Regions from separate parts of the Streptomyces sp. NBC_01198 genome, predicted to be linked through region 3. Evidence: predicted binding sites of a transcription regulator. Region 3 holds the regulator's gene; each other region holds the start of a gene.
What was found. The regulator HrcA, encoded in region 3, represses chaperone genes, less so after heat shock. The targets are predictions, from matches to a motif close to TTNGCACTCNGNNNNNCNGAGTGCNAA.
Positions count from the first base shown of each region.

Region 1: a site for HrcA is predicted at 3,648-3,674, ahead of groES (co-chaperone GroES). Genes of this name have one in related genera too.
Region 2: a site for HrcA is predicted at 2,959-2,985, ahead of groL (chaperonin GroEL). Genes of this name have one in related genera too.

Region 1 covers NZ_CP108568.1:3,124,389-3,129,427, reverse strand. The annotation lists gene tsaD (tRNA (adenosine(37)-N6)-threonylcarbamoyltransferase complex transferase subunit TsaD) at 1-962, shown strand, start outside; gene OG702_RS13795 (hypothetical protein) at 959-1,231, shown strand; gene OG702_RS13790 (polysaccharide deacetylase family protein) at 1,329-2,174, shown strand; gene OG702_RS13785 (THUMP-like domain-containing protein) at 2,165-3,367, opposite strand; gene groES (co-chaperone GroES) at 3,823-4,131, shown strand; gene groL (chaperonin GroEL) at 4,267-5,039, shown strand, end outside.
Region 2 covers NZ_CP108568.1:4,888,189-4,893,227, forward strand. The annotation lists SAM riboswitch class I at 112-238, shown strand; gene thrC (threonine synthase) at 256-1,566, shown strand; gene OG702_RS21895 (MoaD/ThiS family protein) at 1,563-1,838, shown strand; gene OG702_RS21900 (cold-shock protein) at 2,284-2,487, shown strand; gene groL (chaperonin GroEL) at 3,127-4,749, shown strand; gene OG702_RS21910 (DUF6281 family protein) at 4,853-5,039, opposite strand, start outside.
Region 3 covers NZ_CP108568.1:5,628,810-5,633,848, forward strand. The annotation lists gene hemW (radical SAM family heme chaperone HemW) at 1-343, shown strand, start outside; gene OG702_RS25025 (DUF3097 domain-containing protein) at 359-1,183, opposite strand; gene OG702_RS25030 (MBL fold metallo-hydrolase) at 1,242-1,988, opposite strand; gene hrcA (heat-inducible transcriptional repressor HrcA) at 2,165-3,181, shown strand; gene dnaJ (molecular chaperone DnaJ) at 3,182-4,318, shown strand; gene OG702_RS25045 (nitronate monooxygenase) at 4,681-5,039, shown strand, end outside.

The DNA.
Region 1 (5,039 bases), 2.5 Mb from region 3:
GCGTCGTCCCGGAGGTCGCCAGCCGCGCCCACCTGGAGGCGATGGTCCCCACCATCCGGCGGGCGCTGAAGGACGCCGGAGTGAACGCCGGCGACCTCGACGGCATCGCGGTGACCGCCGGCCCCGGCCTGGCCGGCGCGCTGCTGGTCGGGGTCTCGGCGGCCAAGGCGTACGCCTACGCCCTCGGCAAGCCGCTCTACGGCGTCAACCACCTCGCCTCGCACATCTGCGTCGACCAGCTCGAACACGGCCCCCTGCCCGAGCCGACGATGGCGCTGCTGGTCTCGGGCGGGCACTCCTCGCTGCTGCTGGCACCCGACATCACCGGCGACGTACGCCCGCTGGGCGCCACCATCGACGACGCGGCCGGCGAGGCCTTCGACAAGGTCGCCCGGGTGCTCGGCCTCGGCTTCCCCGGCGGCCCCGCGATCGACCGGCACGCCCGCGAGGGCGACCCGGCGGCCATCGCCTTCCCGCGCGGCCTGACCGGCGGCCGGGACCCGCTCTACGACTTCTCCTTCTCCGGCCTGAAGACCGCCGTCGCCCGCTGGGTCGAGGCCCGCCGCAGGGACGGCCAGGACGTGCCGGTCGCCGACGTGGCCGCGTCCTTCCAGGAAGCCGTGGTCGACGTCCTGACCCGCAAGGCGATCAGGGCCTGCAAGGACAACGGCGTCGACCACCTGATGATCGGCGGCGGGGTCGCCGCCAACTCCCGGCTGCGCTCGCTGGCCCTGGAGCGCTGCGAAGGCGCCGGGATCCGGCTCCGGGTCCCGCGCCCCGGCCTGTGCACCGACAACGGGGCCATGGTCGCCGCGCTGGGCGCCGAGATGATGGCCAGGGGCCGCGCCTCGTCCACCTTCGACCTCCCGGCGGACTCCTCGCTGCCGGTGACCGAGGTCTCAGTGCCCGGCCACACGCACGACCACGGGCACGAACTCGGCAGGGACAACCTCTACGGATGAGCGTCACGCTGATGTGGGAGGCCGCCGCCGCCCCGGGCCGCGGCCCCGAACTGCTCGCCTGGGCGCGGGAGTCCGCCGCCGCCCTGCCCGGCGGCTTCACCCGCCGCGAGTTCCTCACCGCCCCCGGCGACCGCGTCCTCGTCCTGACCTGGTGGGACGCCGGATACGACGCGGCCTTGCCGGAACTGCCCGAACCGGCCGCCGACCTGGTGCGGCGCGCGGTGCACCGCTGGCGGTTCACGCCGGTCGCGGTGGAACCGGCGGGCTGAAAAACGCCTCGTCCAGGGTGAGCACGCGGCCGTCGCCCCAGTCCGCGGCCGCGTGCTCGCTCCATGCCGTAGCAGCACCGACGTAGGGTCCCCCCCGATGCGCGCACCACGCGGGAAAACCGCTGTCCTCCTGCTCCTGGGCCTGCTGTTCACCGCGGGCTGCTCCGCGGGCACCCCGGCCGGCTCCCCGGCCCCCCGGGACGCCACCACCGCCTCACCGACCACGCCGCCGGCCTCGAAGCCGTCGCCGACCGACGACCGCGCGGCCGGCTTCCGCAAGTGGGGCCTCCCGCTGCTCCCGCCGCCGCCGGCCCCGCCCGCGGTCAAGCCGATACGCACCGGCGACGGAAAGATACCCGCGGTCAGCGACATACCGACCACCCAGAAAATCGTCTTCCTGACTTTCGACGACGGTGCGGAGAAGGACCCGAAGTTCGTCGGGATGATGCGGGACCTGAAAATCCCGTTCACCATGTTCCTCACCGATGACATCATCAAGAACGACTACGGTTTCTTCCGCCCGCTCCAGGCCCTGGGCAATACGATAGAGAATCACACGCTCAGCCATCCTGACCTGCACGGACGGACGTTGGCGCAGCAGAAGCACGAAATATGCACCCAGCAGCAGAAGCTCACTCATGAATACGGGAAGGTGCCCGGGCTCTTCCGGCCGCCCTACGGCAACTACAACACCGATACGCGGGCCGCGGTGAAATCCTGCGGGGGGCTGCGGGCGATGATTCTGTGGCGCGAGTCGATGCAGATCAAAAAGGTCCAGTTCCAGCGGCCTGACAAGAAATTCCATCCCGGTGACATCATCCTGGCCCACTTTCGCGGGCCGGCGCAGTTGAAGGGCGAGACGATGACGAAGATGGTGGCCAACCTGCTGCGCCAGATCTCGTCCCAGGGCTTCACCCTGGCCCGCCTGGAGGACTACGTCTGAGCGGGCGGCTCCACCCGGGCCGGTGCCGCCAGGAGCATCGTGGGGGCGCCTGAGGTGCGGGTGAGGAAGACGGTGGCCGAGTGCGGGCCGCGCGGCCGCACCCGGCGGCGGAGGTCCTCGGGGTCCACCGCGGAGCCCCGCTTCTTCACCGTGAGGATGCCGACCTCGCGCTCCCGCAGCAGCGCCTTGAGCCGCTTCAGCCCGAACGGCAGCACGTCGGTGACCTCGTACGCCGTCGCGAACGGCGTCGCCCGCAGCTCGTCGGCGGTGACGTACGCGATCGTCGGGTCGATCAGCCCGCCGCCGAGCTCCTCCGCGACCTCGGCGACGAGATGCGCGCGGATGACGGCGCCGTCCGGTTCGTAGAGGTAGCGCCCGACCGGCCGCACCGCCGGGTCGGGCAGGCCGCGCCCGACGAGGGTGGCGCCCGAGGGGAGCAGGGTCGCGCGCCGGGCGCCCGAGCGTACGCGGTCGCCCCGGCCGTCGAACCAGACCACCGCCTCCTTCACGTCGCCGCCGTCCGAGATCCACTCGGCCTCCGCGGCGGGCGGCACCGCCTCGTGCGGGATGCCGGGCGCGACCTTCACCGCCCCGGGTGCGCCGGACGCCGCCGCGTCCAGGGCCCATGACAGCGGCGGCGAGTACGACTCCGGGTCGAAGACCCGGCCCCTGGCGGTGCGGCGGGCGGGGTCCACGAACACGCCGTCGAGGCCGCCGCCGCCGACGTCCCGTACGTCCGCGCACCTGACCTCCAGGCGGTCGGCCAGATCGAGCGCGGCGGCGTTCGCGGCGACCACCGCGCAGGTCAGCGGGTCGCGGTCCACGGCCGTCACCGCCAGGCCGGCCCGCAGCATGGCGATCACGTCGCCGCCGACGCCGCAGCACAGGTCGGCGACGGCCTCCGGCCAGAACGCGGCGAACCGCTGCGCGCGGTGCGTCGCCACCGAGGCGCGGGTGGACTGTTCCAGCCCGTGCGGCGTGAAGTACATCCGGTGCGCGTCCGCCGCGCCGAACTTCGCGACGGCGCGCTGGCGCAGGCGGGTCTGGGACAGGGCGGCGGCGACGAGGCGCGCGTCGTGCGTCCGCCGCAACGCCGTTGCGGCAGCCAGGTCGTTCACGGGGTCGTGACCCCGGAGCCCCGCGAGCAGCGCCTGACCCTCGGCGGTCAGCAATCCCTCAAGCTCTTCCGGCATCACCACGTCATTCTCCCCGACGTCCCTCCTGCGTAGGGCGGCGCCCATCAGAGGCGCGGGGAACTGCGCGACCAGCCCACCACCGGCCGGTGGTCCGGATCGGACCGAACAGCCCCTTTCGGCCGGTGACGACGTGCAGCCCGTCGACGGCTGGTCGCGCAGTTCCTCGCGCCCCTGAGGGGGTGCCGCTTGCGGTGAGTTCGCGCACACCCGCCGGGGGGCAGGGCATGGGCGGAGCCCCGGGGGAGGTCCCGGGGGAGCCCCGGAGGGCGGCGCGCGGCTGGCACTCCGCTTGACCGAGTGCTAAAGGCGTCCTAGTCTCGCTTTTGGCACTCGGCCCCGCTGAGTGCCAGACAAACAGCGACGGGCAGGTCCGGCACCCGCGACGACGGGCCTACCAGGTCGCCGACCCAGACAGACACTCCCGTGAGCCCTTTGAAGGGGGAGGTCGGATCGTGACGACCGCCAGCACCAAGGTTGCCATCAAGCCGCTTGAGGACCGCATCGTGGTCCAGCCGCTCGACGCCGAGCAGACCACGGCCTCCGGCCTGGTCATTCCGGACACCGCCAAGGAGAAGCCCCAGGAGGGCGTCGTCCTGGCTGTGGGCCCGGGCCGCTTCGAGGACGGCAACCGCCTGCCGCTCGACGTCGCCGTGGGCGACGTCGTGCTGTACAGCAAGTACGGCGGCACCGAGGTGAAGTACAACGGCGAGGAATACCTCGTCCTCTCGGCCCGCGACGTTCTCGCGATCATCGAGAAGTAGTTCCCCGGCTGTACCAGCCGTGATCCCGCCCCGGGAGTCCGTGTCCTTGAGGCCGGGTCCCCGGGGCGGCTTCTTTCGCCGTCCTTACCGTCCGTGACGACGTGATTAGACGAGTAGACGAGGTAGTTCGCAGGCATGGCCAAGATTCTTAAGTTCGACGAGGACGCCCGTCGCGCCCTGGAGCGCGGCGTCAACAAGCTCGCCGACACCGTGAAGGTGACGATCGGCCCCAAGGGCCGCAACGTCGTCATCGACAAGAAGTTCGGCGCGCCGACCATCACCAACGACGGTGTGACCATCGCGCGTGAGGTCGAGCTGGAGGACCCCTACGAGAACCTGGGCGCCCAGCTCGTCAAGGAGGTGGCGACCAAGACCAACGACATCGCGGGTGACGGCACCACCACCGCGACCGTGCTCGCCCAGGCGCTGGTCCGCGAGGGCTTGCGGAACGTGGCGGCCGGGGCGTCCCCCGCCTCGCTCAAGAAGGGCATCGACGCGGCCGTCAAGGCGGTCTCCGAGGAGCTGCTGGCCACCGCGCGCGCCATCGAGGGCAAGGAGGACATCGCGGCCGTCGCCGCGCTGTCCGCGCAGGACAAGCAGGTCGGCGAGCTCATCGCCGAGGCGATGGACAAGGTCGGCAAGGACGGTGTCATCACCGTCGAGGAGTCCAACACCTTCGGCCTGGACCTGGAGTTCACCGAGGGCATGGCCTTCGACAAGGGCTACCTGTCGCCGTACTTCGTGACGGACCAGGAGCGTATGGAGGCCGTCCTCGACGACCCGTACGTGCTGATCCACCAGGGCAAGATCTCCTCGATCCAGGACCTGCTGCCGCTGCTGGAGAAGATCATCCAGGCGGGTGGCTCCAAGCCGCTGCTGATCATCGCCGAGGACGTCGAGGGCGAGGC
Region 2 (5,039 bases), 740 kb from region 3:
TATCTCAACAGCCGCCCTCGTCCGTTACAGTCTTGAACAACGCCTGTGCGCCCCGCATGCCGGGGTGCCACGGCAGGACAAACGCCCGGACCCCGCCGTCCGGTGCCATACCGCTCATCCAGAGGGGCAGAGGGAACGGCCCGTTGAAGCCCCGGCAACCCTCCCGCCGACCGCGAGGTCATGGTGGGGAAGGTGCCAATTCCGTCTTGTGGCGATTCCGCCGCGAGGAAGATGAGGAGAAAGGGCCTCGCCATCATGGCTGTGCAGACCGACGCCGGCACCACCACCACTACCGACTCCGCCGCCCCGGAGACCCCCGCCCCGTTCGGCCCCGCCGCCGCACTGTCCTGCCGTGAGTGCGGCACCCGCTTCCCGCTGAGCCCGGTGTTCGCCTGCCAGGAGTGTTTCGGGCCGCTGGAGGTGGCCTACGACCTGCCGCTGGGCGACCCCGAGGGCCTGCGCAAGCGGATTGAGGCGGGCCCCGCGAACATCTGGCGCTACGCCCCGCTGCTGCCGGTGCCCGCCGACGTCACCGAGAAGCAGAATCTCAACCCCGGCTGGACCAAGCTGGTCAAGGCCGACAACCTGGCGCGCGAGCTGGGCGTCACCGGCGGCCTGTACGTCAAGGACGACACCGGCAACCCGACGCACTCCTTCAAGGACCGGGTCGTCGCGATCGCCCTGGAGGCGGCCCGCACCTTCGGCCTGACCACGCTGTCCTGCTCCTCCACCGGCAACCTGGCAGGCGCGGTCGGCGCCGCGGCGGCCAGGGCGGGCTTCCGCTCGTGCGTGTTCATCCCGCACGACCTGGAGCAGGGCAAGGTCGTGATGGCTGCGGTCTACGGTGGCGAAGTGGTCGCGATCGAGGGCTCGTACGACGACGTGAACCGCTTCTGCTCCGAGCTCATCGGCGACCCGATCGGCGAGGACTGGGGCTTCGTCAACGTCAACCTGCGGCCGTACTACGGCGAGGGCTCCAAGACGCTGGCGTACGAGATCGCCGAGCAGCTCGGCTGGCGGCTGCCGGACCAGCTGGTCATCCCGATCGCCTCCGGCTCCCAGCTCACCAAGATCGACAAGGGCCTCCAGGAGCTGATCAAGCTCGGCCTGGTCGAGGACAAGCCCTACAGGATCTACGGCGCCCAGGCCGAGGGCTGCTCGCCGGTCTCCGCGGCATTCAAGGCCGGCCACGACGTCGTACGCCCGGTCAAGCCGGACACCATCGCCAAGTCGCTGGCCATCGGCAACCCGGCGGACGGCCCCTACGTGCTGGACATCACCCGGCGCACCGGCGGCGCGGTCGAGGACGTCACCGACGAGCAGGTCGTCGACGCCATCAAGCTGCTGGCCCGCACCGAGGGCATCTTCGCCGAGACGGCCGGCGGGGTGACCGTCGGCGTGCTCAGGAAGCTGATCGAGTCCGGGCAGCTCGACCCGGCCGCCGAGACCGTCGTGCTGAACACCGGCGACGGCCTGAAGACCCTGGACGCGGTGTCCCCGACCACCGGGCCGACCGCGACCATCCGTCCCACCGTTGCCGCTTTCCGAGAGGCTGGCCTCGCATGAGTGCTTCCGTCCGTATCCCCACCATTCTCCGCACCTACACCGGCGGCCAGGCCGAGGTCCAGGCCGAGGGCGCGACGCTGGCCGCGGTGATCGAGTCGCTGGAAAAGAATCATGCGGGTATTTCCGCGCGGGTTCTCGACGACACCGGAAAACTCCGTCGTTTCGTGAACGTGTATGTCAACGATGACGATGTCCGCTTTTCCGAGGGTCTTGCCACGGTGGTCCCCGAGGGTGCCAGCGTCTCGATCATTCCCGCCGTCGCGGGCGGCTGAGCCGGCACCGTACCCGATCTGACGGGAATCCGCAGAGGCTCCGACGTTTAACTTGCGCCCCACCCGGGAACTGCTTTCGTCCCCGGGTGGGGCGCCCGCATGTGGGGCGGTAGTTGAACCGCTGTACAGTTGCCAGGGGCATGTGGCAACTCCCGGACACCGGTGTGCAGCGGTTGCGGCGATTTATCGCCAAAGTCGCCGGCGAAAAGCCCGCAACACCCTTTATGTCCGGTCCGAGTTGCCCTGCATTATCATTTTTTCCTAGGGTATTTCGGATCGGTCGCACCCAGAATTCTCGTCCAATTGACCTGTTGCAGACGGCATCCGTGCAGATACATTCAGCGGCGGTCGACGCGTTCCGGCGCACACCCCCTGCGGGGGTGAGGTCTGACCCGGGCCCGCGGAGCGCGGGGCCGCGATAGGGCCAGTAATAGGGGAGTTAGGAATGGCTCAGGGCACCGTCAAGTGGTTCAACGCGGAGAAGGGCTACGGCTTCATCGCGGTCGACGGTGGTGCGGATGTCTTCGTCCACTACAGCGCGATACAGATGGACGGATACCGCACCCTCGAAGAAGGCCAGCGAGTCGAGTTCGAGATCTCGCAGGGTCAGAAGGGGCCGCAGGCGGACATGGTCCGGCTGGCCGGCTGATCGGCTCGGGCGCGTTCGGCCACCGACGCGACGCCACCACGAAGGGCCACCCCACCAGGGGTGGCCCTTCACCTTTCCCCGGGCACCCCTCCCGACCTCCCCGCCGCCCCCGGGCTCCCCTGCGCGGGAGCTGGCCCCTCAGGGGCGCGGGGAACTGCGCGACCAGCCCCCACCGGGGGCGCGGGTCGTCACCGCCCCAAAGGGGCTGTTGCTGTCGAAGACGGACCACCGGCCGGTGGTCGGCTGAGCGCGCAGTTCCCCCGCCCCTGTCGGGCACCCCCTTGCCGAAGGGGTACCGCACAGCCCCCGCGGCCAGCGGATGCACCCCTCGCCGAGAGGGAAGCGCGCAACCCCCCGCGCCTCGGGGGAGGGCAACCCCCTGCCGAGGGGGCGGTGTCGGAACCTCCGCGCCCGGGGGTCAGGGACCCCGAGGCGCTTGCACTCGCAGAGGGTGAGTGCTAATCATTGGCGTTAGCACTCTACGAGTGAGAGTGCCACTTGGACCGGGTCGGTGAGGCCCGCCCGGACGTCGGGAAGGAACCGGCGGCCGGCAGGCCGTCCGTCGCGGGCGCCAACACGGTCCGATCCACCGCCCCCCGCCTCGGTGGGGGAACCCCCAGTCCGCGGAGGACACTTCACATGGCTAAGATCATCGCGTTCGATGAGGAGGCGCGGCGCGGCCTTGAGCGCGGGATGAACCAGCTCGCCGACGCCGTTAAGGTCACCCTCGGTCCCAAGGGCCGGAACGTCGTCCTTGAGAAGAAGTGGGGCGCCCCCACGATCACCAACGATGGTGTCTCCATCGCCAAGGAGATCGAGCTGGAGGACCCGTACGAGAAGATCGGCGCCGAGCTGGTCAAGGAAGTCGCGAAGAAGACGGACGACGTCGCCGGTGACGGCACGACGACCGCGACGGTCCTGGCCCAGGCCCTGGTCAAGGAAGGCCTGCGCAACGTCGCCGCCGGCGCCAACCCGATGGCCCTCAAGCGCGGCATCGAGAAGGCCGTCGAGGCCGTGTCCGCCGCCCTGCTCGAGCAGGCCAAGGACGTGGAGACCAAGGAGCAGATCGCTTCGACCGCCTCCATCTCCGCCGCCGACACGCAGATCGGCGAGCTCATCGCCGAGGCGATGGACAAGGTCGGCAAGGAAGGCGTCATCACCGTCGAGGAGTCGCAGACCTTCGGTCTCGAACTCGAGCTCACCGAGGGCATGCGCTTCGACAAGGGCTTCATCTCGGCGTACTTCGCCACCGACCTGGAGCGTATGGAGGCGTCGCTCGACGACCCGTACATCCTGATCGTCAACTCCAAGGTCTCCGCGGTGAAGGACCTGCTCCCGCTGCTGGAGAAGGTCATGCAGTCGGGCAAGCCGCTGCTGATCATCGCCGAGGACGTCGAGGGCGAGGCGCTGTCGACGCTGGTCGTCAACAAGATCCGCGGCACCTTCAAGTCCGTCGCCGTCAAGGCCCCGGGCTTCGGCGACCGCCGCAAGGCCATGCTCGGTGACATCGCCATCCTCACCGGTGGCACGGTCATCTCCGAGGAGGTCGGCCTCAAGCTGGAGAACGCCGGGCTCGACCTGCTCGGCCGCGCCCGCAAGGTCGTCATCACCAAGGACGAGACGACCATCGTGGACGGCTCGGGCGACACCGACCAGGTCGCCGGCCGGGTCAACCAGATCCGTGCCGAGATCGACAACAGCGACTCGGACTACGACCGCGAGAAGCTCCAGGAGCGTCTGGCGAAGCTGGCCGGCGGCGTGGCCGTCATCAAGGCCGGTGCCGCCACCGAGGTCGAGCTCAAGGAGCGCAAGCACCGCATCGAGGACGCGGTGCGCAACGCGAAGGCCGCCGTCGAGGAGGGCATCGTCGCCGGTGGTGGCGTGGCCCTGCTGCAGGCCTCCGCGGTGTTCGAGAAGCTGGAGCTCGAAGGCGACGAGGCGACCGGTGCCAACGCCGTGAAGCTCGCGCTGGAGGCCCCGCTCAAGCAGATCGCCATCAACGGCGGTCTCGAGGGCGGCGTCATCGTCGAGAAGGTGCGCAACCTGCCGATCGGCCACGGCCTGAACGCCGCGACCGGCGAGTACGTCGACATGATCGCCGAGGGCATCATCGACCCGGCGAAGGTCACCCGCTCGGCGCTGCAGAACGCGGCGTCCATCGCCGCGCTCTTCCTCACCACCGAGGCCGTCATCGCGGACAAGCCCGAGAAGGCGTCCGCTGCCGCCCCGGGTGGCATGCCCGGCGGTGACATGGACTTCTGATCCCGCCAGGGATCACCGTCCAGCACGCGAGGCGGCGCCCCCTTCCCCCTACCACGGGAAGGGGGCGCCGCCTTGTCGTGCCGCCGATCGTACGCCGCCCGGGTCAGCTGGCGGGCAGCGCGAGTGGCGCGGGGACGTGGTCCGGGTCGGTGACGCCGATGACGTCGTCCTCGGTCATCACCGCGAGCGCCGGGTCGACCCCGGCGACCGGGTAGACGTTCACGTCCGTCCGGTTCTCCGGCCCGCCGCCGTCCTGGCAGCCCTCGAAGTAGCCCGTCCCGAGCGGGCTG
Region 3 (5,039 bases):
GTGGGGCGCGGGTCCTGGCGCCCACAGCCACGTCGGCGGGGTGCGGTGGTGGAACGTCAAGCACCCCGGCGCCTACGCGCAGGCCCTCGCCGAGTCCCGCAGCCCAGGCGCTGGGCGCGAGGTGCTCGGGGACGAGGACCGCAGGGTCGAGCGGATCCTGCTTGAGCTGCGGCTGTCCGCGGGCTGCCCGCTGGACCTGCTGACCGGCGCGGGCGCCAGGGCCGCGGTCCGCGCGGTCGCCGAAGGCCTCCTGGAGCCCGCCGCGCACGCGGCCGGGCGTGCCGTGCTGACCCGGCGCGGGCGGCTGCTTGCCGACGCGGTGGTCCGCGACCTCACCGACTGAGCCGCGCCCCCGCCGTCAGGGCGCGGTCACGAAGTCGATCAGGTGCTCCACCGAGCCGAGCAGTTCTGCCTGCAGGTCCTTGTACGTCCGCACCGACGCCAGGATGCGCTGCCAGGCCTCGCCCGTGGACATGTCCCAGCCGAGCTCCCGGCACACCCCCGTCTTCCAGTCCTCGCCGCGCGGCACCCGCGGCCACCGGGCGATACCGACCGAGGCGGGCTTCACCGCCTCCCACACGTCGATGTAGGGGTGCCCGACGACCAGGACGTCCGCGCCGCTGACGGACGCGGCGATCCGCGACTCCTTGGAACCCGGCACCAGGTGGTCGACCAGCACGCCCAGCCGGGCGTCGGGGGCCGGGCCGAAGTCGGCCACGATCGCGGGCAGGTCGTCGACGCCCTCCAGATACTCCACGACGACGCCCTCGACCCGCAGGTCGTGGCCCCACACCCGTTCGACCAGTTCGGCGTCGTGCCGGCCCTCGACGTAGATCCGCCCGGCCCGTGCCACCCGCGCCTTGACGCCGGGCACCGCGACCGAGCCCGACGCGGACAGCAGCGGCCCGCGTGGCGCGGGCGCGGCCTGCGGGCGGACCAGCGTCACCGTACGGCCGTCGATCAGGAAGCCGCGGGGCACCATCGGGAAGACCCGGTGCTTGCCGAAGCGGTCCTCCAGCGTGACCGTCAGCCCCTCCGCGGTCCTCTCGCAGCGCACCACCGCCCCGCAGAAGCCCGTCGCGGCCTCCTCGACCACCAGGTCGGCCTCGGCCGCCACCTCGGGCGCCGGGGCGCTCCTCTTCCACGGCGGGGTCAGGTCGGGGTCGTAACTCCTGCTGCGCATGGGGGCGATCGTAACCAGCCGCCCCCGGCGCGGCCCAGGACACGCGGCGGACACGCCCTCAGGGCGCGGTCCCGAAGCGCTCTGCCAGCGCGTCCCGCTGCGCCCGCAGGAAACGCGCGTCGACCACGGCGCCGTGCCCGGGGACGTAGCGGCCCGTCTCGCCGCCCAGGGCGAGCAGCGCGTCCAGCGTGCCGGGCCAGTGCGCCGGGTCGGCGTCGTCGCCCGCCTGCGGCTCGCCCGACTCCTCGACCAGGTCGCCGCAGAAGACCACCGTCGGGTCGCTCGCGGTGGCGCCCGGCACGACCACCACCAGGTCGTGGCCGGTGTGCCCGGTGCCGGGGTGCACCAGCCGCACCTGGCGCTCGCCCAGGTCGACCTCGGTCTCGCCGGTCACCTGACGGGTGGGCAGCACCAGCTCCGCCGCCGCCCGCGCCGCCTCGGCCGGGTCGGTGCCGTGCTCCACCGCGGACTCCCGCAGCACCTCCGGCTCCCGGCGCAGATAGCCCCCGAGCGAGCGCTCCCCGTAGACCTCGGCGCCGGGGAAGGCGGCGGTGCCGAAGACATGGTCGAAGTGACCGTGTGTGAGGACGATGTGCGTGACGGTGCGGCCGGTCAGCGCCTCGACCTGCCCGCGCAGCTCCTCGCCCTCCGGCAGCGTCGAGGCGGTGTCCACCAGCAGTACGCCGTCGGAACCGACCACCAGGCCGATCGTCACATCGAGATGGGGCATCCTGCGCCGGGCGACCCCGGGAGCCAGTTGCTCCCAGACAGAACCACCCGTACCCGGATCCTCCGTGCTCTCCACAGATTCCACGGGGGTGACGCTATCGCCGCCGCGGGGCCGCACGCCGCCACCTCCGCGTACCCGGTGTGCCGCACCCTTGCCCAGCCCTTGCCGCCTCGCCGTACACTTGCTGCGGGATGGCTGGCACTCGAAACGGCGGAGTGCCAGGTCACGGATGTCACGGCTGGAGGTGCGCGATGCTGAGCGAACGCAGACTCGAAGTCCTGCGTGCCATCGTCCAGGACTACGTCGGCACCGAGGAGCCGGTCGGCTCGAAGGCCCTCACCGAGCGTCACCGGCTCGGCGTGTCGCCGGCCACCGTGCGGAACGACATGGCGGTCCTGGAGGACGAGGGCTACATCGCGCAGCCGCACACCAGCGCGGGCCGGATCCCCACCGACAAGGGCTACCGGCTGTTCGTCGACAAGATGGCCGGCGTCAAGCCGCTGTCGTCCGCCGAGCGCCGGGCCATCCAGAACTTCCTGGACGGCGCGGTCGACCTCGACGACGTCGTCGCCAGGACCGTACGGCTGCTCGCCCAGCTCACCCGGCAGGTCGCGGTGGTGCAGTATCCGTCGCTGACCCGGTCGTCGGTACGGCACGTGGAACTGCTCGCGCTCGCGCCGGCCCGCATCATGCTGGTGCTGATCACCGACACCGGACGGGTCGAGCAGCGGCTGATCGACTGCCAGGCCCCGGTCGGCGAGACGGTTCTCGCCGACCTGCGCGCCCGGCTCAACAGCCGGGTCGTCGGCCGCCGCTTCTCCGACGTGCCGCCGCTGGTCCAGGACCTGCCGGAGAGCTTCGACCCCGACGACCGGCCCGCGGTCGCGGGAGTCCTCGCCACCCTGCTGGAAACGCTGGTGGAGCAGACCGAGGAGCGCATCATGCTCGGCGGCGCGGCCAACCTGACGAGGTTCAACCACGACTTCCCGCTGACGATCAGGCCGGTCCTCGAAGCACTGGAGGAGCAGATGGTCCTCCTCAAACTGCTCGGCGAGGCAACCGACTCCGCCATGACCGTGCGGATCGGGCATGAGAATTTTCACGAGGGCCTCAACTCCACGTCCGTGGTGGCCGTCGGCTACGGTTCGGGCGACGAGGCAGTCGCCAAACTCGGCGTGGTCGGCCCGACCCGCATGGACTACCCCGGAACGATGGGAGCGGTACGCGCAGTGGCACGTTACGTCGGACAGATCCTGGCGGAGTCGTAAGTGGCCACGGACTACTACGCCGTACTGGGCGTACGCCGCGACGCAGGTCCGGACGAGATCAAGAAGGCATTCCGCCGTCTCGCCCGGGAGTTGCACCCTGACGTCAATCCCGACCCCAAGACGCAGGAGCGGTTCAAGGAGATCAACGCCGCCTACGAGGTGCTCTCCGACCCGCAGAAGAAGCAGGTCTACGACCTCGGCGGCGACCCGCTGTCCGCCGCGGGCGGCGCGGGAGCCGGTGCAGGCTTCGGCCAGGGCTTCGGGAACTTCAGCGACATCATGGACGCCTTCTTCGGGCAGTCGCAGCAGCGCGGGCCGCGCTCGCGCACCCGGCGCGGCCAGGACGCCATGATCCGGCTGGAGATCGACCTCGAAGAGGCCGCCTTCGGCACCACCAAGGACATCCAGGTCGACACCGCGGTGACCTGCGGGACCTGCAACGGCGAAGGGGCCGCGCCCGGCACCTCCGCGCAGACCTGCGACATGTGCCGCGGCCGCGGCGAGGTGTCCCAGGTCACCCGCTCCTTCCTCGGCCAGGTCATGACCTCGCGGCCCTGCCCGCAGTGCCAGGGCTTCGGCACGGTCGTGCCCACGCCGTGCCCGGAGTGCGCCGGCGACGGTCGGGTCAGGTCCCGCCGCACGCTGACCGTCAAGATCCCCGCGGGCGTCGACAACGGCACCCGCATCCAGCTGGCCGGCGAGGGCGAGGTCGGCCCGGGCGGCGGCCCCGCGGGCGACCTCTACGTCGAGATCCGCGAGGTTCCGCACCTGGTCTTCCAGCGCCGCGGCGACGACCTGCACTGCACGGTCACCATCCCGATGACCGCGGCGGCGCTCGGCACGAAGTGCCCGCTGGAGACGCTCGACGGCCTGGAGGAGATCGACATCCGGCCCGGCACGCAGTCCGGCCAGTCGATCCCGCTCCACCAGCGCGGTATCACCCACCTGCGCGGCGGCGGCCGCGGCGACCTCGTCGTCCACGTCGAGGTCGTGACCCCGCACAAGCTCGACGCGGACCAGGAGGACCTGATGCGGCGCCTGGCCAAACTCCGCGGCGAAGAACGCCCCACGGGCCAGTTCGCCCCGGGCCAGCAGGGCCTCTTCTCCCGCCTGAAGGACGCCTTCAACGGCCGCTGACCCGCGGCCGCGCCATCCCCCGGGCATCCCCCGGGCACGGGGGTCGTGCGTTCCCCCTGCGGCGGGCGGCACCGTCCGCTGCCGCGGGGGTGCTGCGGTTCCGCTGCGGCAGGGGCGACCCCCTGGGGGCGCGGGGAACTGCGCGCTCAGCCACTCACCGGCCGGTGGTCCGGCTGCGACAGAGACTGCCCCTTCGGGGTCGGTGACGACCCGCACCCCGGTGCGGGCTGGTCGCGCCGTTCCCCGCGCCCCTGATGGCGTGCCCTCGCGGCAGGGGAGGGCCCGGAGGGGCAACCGTGGCACCGGGCGGGAGGCCGGGGGCGGCCTGAGCCCGCGCGGCAAGCGCATGGCAGGCTAGGCCCATGTCCGCGCCCAGTCTCACGTCCTTCTCGGCGTACCCGATCGTGCAGGCCCCGATGGCCGGCGGCGGATCCAACCCGCGGCTGGCCACGGCGGTGGCGGCGGCCGGCGGGCTGGGGTTCCTGGCGGCCGGGTACAAGACGCCCGAGGCGATGTACGAGGAGATCCGGCAGCTCCGCGACCAGAGCACGCACCCCTTCGGGGTGAATCTGTTCATGCCGCAGGTCAGGGCCACCGACCCGTCCGCCGTGGCGGTGTACGCCGAACAGCTCGCCGGCGAGGAGTCCTGGTACGGGACACCGCTGGGCGACCCGGACGCCGGCACGGACGACGCGTACGACGCCAAGGTCGCGATCCTCCT